DNA from 2 places in the Mannheimia kashgarensis genome. Region 1 is predicted to be linked to the other one. Evidence: riboswitches for the same ligand, from Rfam matches in the RefSeq annotation. Region 1 holds a riboswitch; the other holds the start of a gene.

Region 1 (3,462 bases):
AAGATCTTTTTGTGCAAATTAATCGAGCAAAAGTTAGCAAAAAAATTGCAAAACTTTTTGGAAAAGAGACCGCTTGTGAATATCTCCGCCAAATTGAAACACACGAAATTTACGTTCACGATGAAACCAGCCTCAAGCCTTACTGTGTATCTGTTACGATGTATCCGTTTTTACGAGATGGCTTAACCAAACTGGGGGGTGAATCCAAAGCTCCAAAACATCTCGCTTCTTTCTGTGGCTCTTTTATTAATTTTGTTTTTGCCATCAGCTCACAATTTGCAGGGGCAGTTGCAACCGTTGAATTTCTAACCTACTTTGACTACTTTGCCCGTAAAGATTATGGCGATAACTATTTAGAAACGCACCGCTCAGACATTGAAAACCACCTTCAACAAGTCGTTTACAGTATCAACCAACCTGCGGCGGCACGGGGCTATCAAAGCGTGTTTTGGAATATTTCGGTTTACGATAAATTCTATTTCGAGGCAATGTTCGGCAACTTTGTGTTCCCTGATTTTGAAAAACCAAACTGGGAAACCACCGCTAAATTGCAGCTTTTCTTTATGCAATGGTTTAACAAAGAACGCAGCAAAGCCATTCTTACCTTCCCAGTTGTAACCGCCGCAATGCTAACTGAGCAAGGCAAATGCAAAGATGATGAATTTGTCAACCAAATGGCAAATGAATTGGCACAAGGTAATTCCTTTTTTATTTATCAGTCAGATAACCCTGATTCGCTCGCCTCTTGCTGCCGTTTACGCAATGAAATTAGCGATCACACTTTCTCTTACTCGCTCGGTGCAGGCGGTGTTGCAACAGGCTCAATAAATGTAATTACAATTAATATGAACCGTTTAGTGCAAGATAAGCGTGATTTGAGCCAAGAAGTCAGCAAGATCCATAAATATCAATACGCTTACCGAAAATTAATGGAAAAATATTTAGCCAACGGAATGCTCCCTGTTTATGAGGCTGGCTTTATTTCACTCGATAAACAATTCCTTACCATTGGTATTAACGGAATGGCGGAAGCGGCTGAATCGCAAGGCTTAAAAGTGGGTTATAACCCCGAATATATTGACTTTGTACAATCTCGCTTAAAAACTATTTTTGAGGCAAATCAAGCTGCCAGCCAGCAATATGGCGTGAAATTCAACACCGAATTTGTCCCTGCCGAAAATTTAGGGGTAAAAAATGCAAAATGGGATAAAACAGACGGCTACTTCGTGCCTCGTGATTGCTACAACTCTTATTTCTATGTGGTTGAAGATGAAGAAATTAATGCCCTTGATAAATTCTTGCTACACGGTAAAGAACTAATTGAATGGCTAGATGGCGGATCCGCTCTGCATTTAAACCTTGATGAAGCCTTAACCGCCAATGGCTACCGTTCATTATTAGACACCGCTGCCAAAACAGGCTGCAACTATTTCTGCATTAACGTTAAAATTACCATTTGCAATGAATGCAACCATATAGACAAACGTACTCTGCATAGTTGCTCCAAATGCGGCTCTAAAAACATTGACTATGGCACTCGTGTTATCGGTTACTTAAAACGGGTTTCCGCCTTTAGCTCCGCCCGCCAAAAAGAGCATAGTTTGCGGTTTTATCATCGAGAAGCGGCTTAAATCTTTACAACTATTTTCTAAAGTTTTATATTGAGCTCTCATTTAGTCGGGGTGCTTGTTTTATATCTCATAAAGCAAGCTGAGAAATACCCGTTGAACCTGATGCAGTTAGCACTGACGTAGGAAACTAAAGGCTTAAAACCGTTCTATTCCCGTTTGTGTTGGTGCATTGTTTTTTTCAATACAATGAGGAATAAACGATGACCACATCTACCCCATTTCAATCTATCTATTTGCAAAAAATTCGGCAAAATCGACCGCTTGTTCACAATATTACCAACATTGTTGCCGCTAACTTTTCCGCCAACGGCTTATTAGCTCTCGGAGCTTCGCCGATTATGGCAGCTGCCATTGAGGAAATGGAAACCGTGCCAGCCTTAAGCAAAGCAGTAGTAATTAATATCGGCACACTCATTGGCAAAGAGGTTGAAGCAATGGTGCTGGCAGGAAAAACAGCCAACCGTTTAGGCATCCCTGTGCTGCTTGACCCCGTTGGTGTGGGGGCAACGCCTTTTCGCCGTCAAACCGTTGAAACCTTATTGAATGAAATCCAATTTACCGCTATTCGAGGCAATGCTGGGGAATTTGCCACTCTCGCAGGCGTAAACTGGCAAGCCAAAGGGGTTGATGCTGGGGAAGGCTCGCACAGCGTTGTAGAAATCGCACAACAGGTTGCGAAACGTTATAAAACCTTAGTAGCTATTAGTGGCGAAACCGATGTGGTAAGCGATGGCTTACGCACAGCATTGCTGAAAAACGGCAGCCCAATGTTCCCACAAATTACCGCTTCAGGCTGTTTATTGAGTGCCATTTGCGGTGCATTTTTAGCGGTTGCCGAGAAAGAACACTATTTCAACGCCGTTGTTGAGGCTTGTACTGCCTATGCGATTGCAGGCGAAATAGCTGCAAAATCGCTTAAACCTACTCAATACGGGCAATTTGCCGTTAATCTGTTAGATGAGTTAGGTGCTTTAACGCCAGAAACAGTTGAGCAATATGCGGAGGTAGAATATGTCTAAACCAACGCAATCAAGCCCAACCAAAGTTGCCGTTGCCTCAATGGTTGGTACAGCCATTGAATATTTTGATAACTATATCTATACAATGGCGGCGGTGCTGGTATTTAATGTGCAGTTTTTTAATAGCGATGACCTTGTTTCTAACCAATTAATGTCGCTTTCTGTTCTTGCCCTTGCTTTTTTCACTCGCCCGATGGGGTCGATTATTTTCGGGCATTTTGGCGATAAATATGGACGTAAACAAACGCTGATTGCCTCGCTACTATTGATGGGCTTATCTACAGTCGCGATTGGTTTACTGCCGAACTATGCCGCCATTGGCATTTGGGCAACGGTGCTACTCTGCTTATGCCGAATTGGACAAGGTTTAGGCTTGGGCGGCGAATGGGGCGGAGCGGCATTAGTAGCAACCGAACACGCCCCAAAACACAAGCGGGCGTTTTATGGTATTTTTCCACAAATGGGAGCTCCCATCGGCTTACTATTGGCAAACGGAGCGTTCTACCTCGTAAACCTAATTTATGGTGAGCAAGCCTTTTTAGATTGGGCGTGGCGAATTCCCTTCGTGGCTTCTATTGTTATGATTTTTATCGGCTTATATATCCGCATTAAAATCAGCGAAAGCCCGATTTTCCTCAAAGCAGAACAGCAAGGTAAAAACCGCCACACCCCACTTAAAACACTTTTTATCAAGCATTTCAAGCCGTTTATGATTGGCGTGTTCATTGCTACCGCAGGCTATGTGCTATTCTATATTTTAGTTGCCTTTACCCCGATTTTTGTGAAAAGCCCAGTTGCGGTATCTGAAGCAG
Region 2 (3,462 bases), on a different contig from region 1:
TTGGTTTTTTCTCAAGTAATAGATCACGGATACAACCGCCAACAATATAGGCTTCAAATCCTGCAAGATGTAATTTATCTACAATAGAAAGGGCATTTTTAGGGAAATCCTTCGGACTAATGCCGTATTGAGCAGCACTTAACGTAAATTTTTTATGTAGGAGATGAGAAGGCACATCTGTTTGATGACCTTTACTGCCTTTTTTATGGCTTTTTTGCTCTGTTAATTTAGGGGCTGAACGTTTAGGACGAGTAGATTTAGTTGTTTTCTCTGCTCTTGGTTCAACTACTGGCTTATTTTCCTTTTCTTGCTTTTTCGGTTTGGAAAATAATGACTTAATATAATTAAAAATAATACACCTCTAAATAGTAAATGCCTCTTATAAAAGAGGCATTATGTAATTTGCTTATAAACCTAACTGCTTCTCACGAATTTCAGCTAACGTTTTGCAATCTATACATAAATCTGCGGTTGGTCGGGCTTCTAAGCGTTTGATCCCAATTTCTACGCCGCAAGCGTTACAAAAGCCGTAATCGTCTTCTTGAATTCTATATAACGTTTGCTCAATTTTTTTCAATAATTTACGCTCACGATCACGGTTACGAAGTTCTAAACTGAACTCTTCCTCTTGGCTTGCACGATCGTTAGGGTCAGCAAAGTTTGTCATATCTTCTTGAAGCTGGCTTTTTGTGCGTTCTGCTTCTTCCATAATTTGACCGTGCCACGCTGTCAGAATTTTTTTGAAATGCTCACGTTGAGCTTCATTCATATACTCTTCATCTTTTGCCGGCTCATAAGGCTCAACACCTGCTAATGCTAATAAACCAAGAGAGGTGGTTTTAGCCGCTTCAGTCATAGATTACTCCTTGTTTGGAATTTTATTGTCAAAATTATATCCCGAATACGACCTAACTTCCTTGTAACTGCATATACGAAAAAATCAACATCTTCGGGTTTTTAGTAATGGCGGCTATAAATAACACAAAATTGAATGACTAACAAATAAATTTGCAAAAATTTTGCATTTATACTGATCTATTTGTACAAAATGATAGCCGAATTACAATTCGGCTATCATTCTGCTTATTTATTACCAGCTTTTTGACCAATCTGCGAGCCATTTTTGAATGGTGTCATTAGATGGTGGGTTAAATTCTAATGTTTTATAGCCTGGCATTTCTGCAAAAGCAGAATCAACACCTTCCGCTAAAACAGGATTCATCACATTATGATAAGAAATAATATGTTGCGACTCCGGCTTATGCAAAAATGCTAAAAATTGATTTGCTAACGCTCTTTGTTTAGTCGTTTTTACAATTGCCGCATTTTCCACTTGAACTAAATGCCCTTCCTCGAATGGAGCTGCTATATATTTATCGGTGTTTTCGTGCCACGTATGATATAAAGGCGATGTAGTATAACTTAATACTAAATCCGATTCCCCTTTTAAGAAAGCTCCATAAGTTTCAGACCAGCCTTTACCTACCGTTATGGTATGTTTTGCCAATGTTTTCCAAGCAGTTGGAGCTTCATCACCATACACTTGATTTACCCACATTAAGAAGCCTCGCCCAACGCTACTGGTTCTTGGGTCTTGATAAATAATTTTTAAATCTTGGCGTTCAACCAGTTCTTTCAAACTTTTAGGTGGATTTTTGAGCTTTTCTTTATCGTAAATAAAGGCATAAGAGCCTGTATCATACGGAAAGAAAATTTTATCTTTCATCTCTAATTTGGTTTTTGCATCAAACTCAGTAAATAGCCCTGAACTCTCTGCTTCGGCTTGCAAGAAATTATCAATGCCTAACACCACATCGGCTTTGGTTTTTTCACCTTCTAAACGCACACGGTTGAACATTGTTACACCATTATCAAACGGCATAAATTTTAAATCACAGTTACACTCTTTCTCAAAATTTTGCTCTAATTTTGCAGCCGGACCATATTCAGAGGCAAACGAACTATAAGTGTAAACGGTAAGTGTTGGTTGGTTGGCAAAAGCGGTGGCGGTAAGTAGTGCCAATGAAGATAAAATCAGTTTCATAAAAAGCCCTTCTAAATTACGTTGATAGAAGGATTTAAGAGGCAAGTTTGCTATCTCAAATCCCTACGCTGATATTAATCAGATCAGGTTCTATGGGTATTTCTCAGCTACAAGCGGTTGGATTTTAGCGAAAATTTGCAAATTTTTAGGCAAATTAGACCGCTTGTTGCACCCCAATGAGAACGCTTTATTGTAAAAAGTTTGTTGCTGAATTTCAATATTCGCAAACGTTTGCTATTTAGTTAAAAAATCATTATACTATCGCCCTAGTCCAAACAAGGAACTAGAGATGAAACAGATAAAATCCCTTAAACCGAATTCTAAATAACAGCTACGCATCGTTTTCTGATGCGTAGCTGTTTTTTTATTTATTTTACAGACTTAAATTTGCAAGAATATTAAAGAGGAAAATAACAAATGAGCCAGTTGATTCGTACCCTAAAAGGTCATATTCGTGATGAAATCATCAAGCAAGGCGGCTGGGTAAATGCACACGCTCACGCAGACCGTGCATTTACAATGACGCCAGAGAAAATCACTGTTTACCAAAATGCGAATCTACAACAAAAATGGGACTTGGTAGATGAAGTAAAACGCAATTCAAGCGTAGAAGATTACTACCGCCGCTTCTCGCAAGCCATTGAATTGATGATTTCACAAGGGGTTACCGCATTCGGGACTTTTGTGGATATCGATCAGGTATGTGAAGACAGAGCGATTATTGCCGCTCATAAAGCCCGTGAAGTGTATAAAAATGATATTGTCTTAAAATTTGCTAACCAAACGTTAAAAGGTGTGATTGAACCAACGGCGAAAAAATGGTTCGATATTGGCTCTGAAATGGTAGATATTATCGGCGGCTTACCTTACCGTGATGAAGTAGATTACGGCAAAGGCTTAGAGGCGATGGATATTTTAATGGAGACAGCTAAGTCACAAGGTAAAATGCTGCACGTTCACGTCGATCAATTTAACTCGCCAAAAGAAAAAGAAACCGAGCAACTCTGTGATAAATCGGTAGAACACGGAATGCAAGGACGTGTTGTGGCAATTCACGGTATTTCAATTGGGGCCCACCCAAAAGATTACCGTAAAATGTTGTATCAAAAAATGCGTAATAGTCAAATGATGGTCATTGCTTGCCCGATGGCGTGGATTGATAGTGGTCGTAAAGAAGATTTGCAACCTTTCCATAATGCTCTAACTCCTGCTGATGAACTAATTCCTGAAGGTATTACTGTTGCAATTGGTACAGACAACATCTGCGATTATATGGTGCCATTATGTGAAGGCGATATGTGGCAGGAGTTAAGTCTGCTCTCTGCGGGCTGCCGTTTTACTAACTTAGAAGAAATGGCAAATATCGCCAGTATTAATGGACGAAAAGTATTAGGCTTATAATTAATAGCTTTATTTAT

What was found. Region 1 has a riboswitch for thiamine pyrophosphate ahead of thiM (hydroxyethylthiazole kinase). Riboswitches for the same ligand answer to the same signal wherever they lie in the genome.
Region 2: it holds a riboswitch for thiamine pyrophosphate, as region 1 does, so the genes downstream of both, thiB (thiamine ABC transporter substrate binding subunit) here and thiM (hydroxyethylthiazole kinase) in region 1, are expected to answer to the same signal.

The regions. Positions count from the first base shown of each region.
Region 1 is NZ_JBGTYY010000003.1:2,423-5,884, reverse strand. Features, by position in the region: gene nrdD (anaerobic ribonucleoside-triphosphate reductase) at 1-1,631, shown strand, start outside; TPP riboswitch at 1,669-1,774, shown strand; gene thiM (hydroxyethylthiazole kinase) at 1,832-2,650, shown strand; gene ACERCF_RS02175 (MFS transporter) at 2,643-3,462, shown strand, end outside.
Region 2 is NZ_JBGTYY010000001.1:78,977-82,438, forward strand. Features, by position in the region: gene pcnB (polynucleotide adenylyltransferase PcnB) at 1-340, opposite strand, end outside; gene dksA (RNA polymerase-binding protein DksA) at 407-856, opposite strand; gene thiB (thiamine ABC transporter substrate binding subunit) at 1,091-2,044, opposite strand; TPP riboswitch at 2,087-2,230, opposite strand; gene ACERCF_RS00390 (amidohydrolase family protein) at 2,462-3,445, shown strand.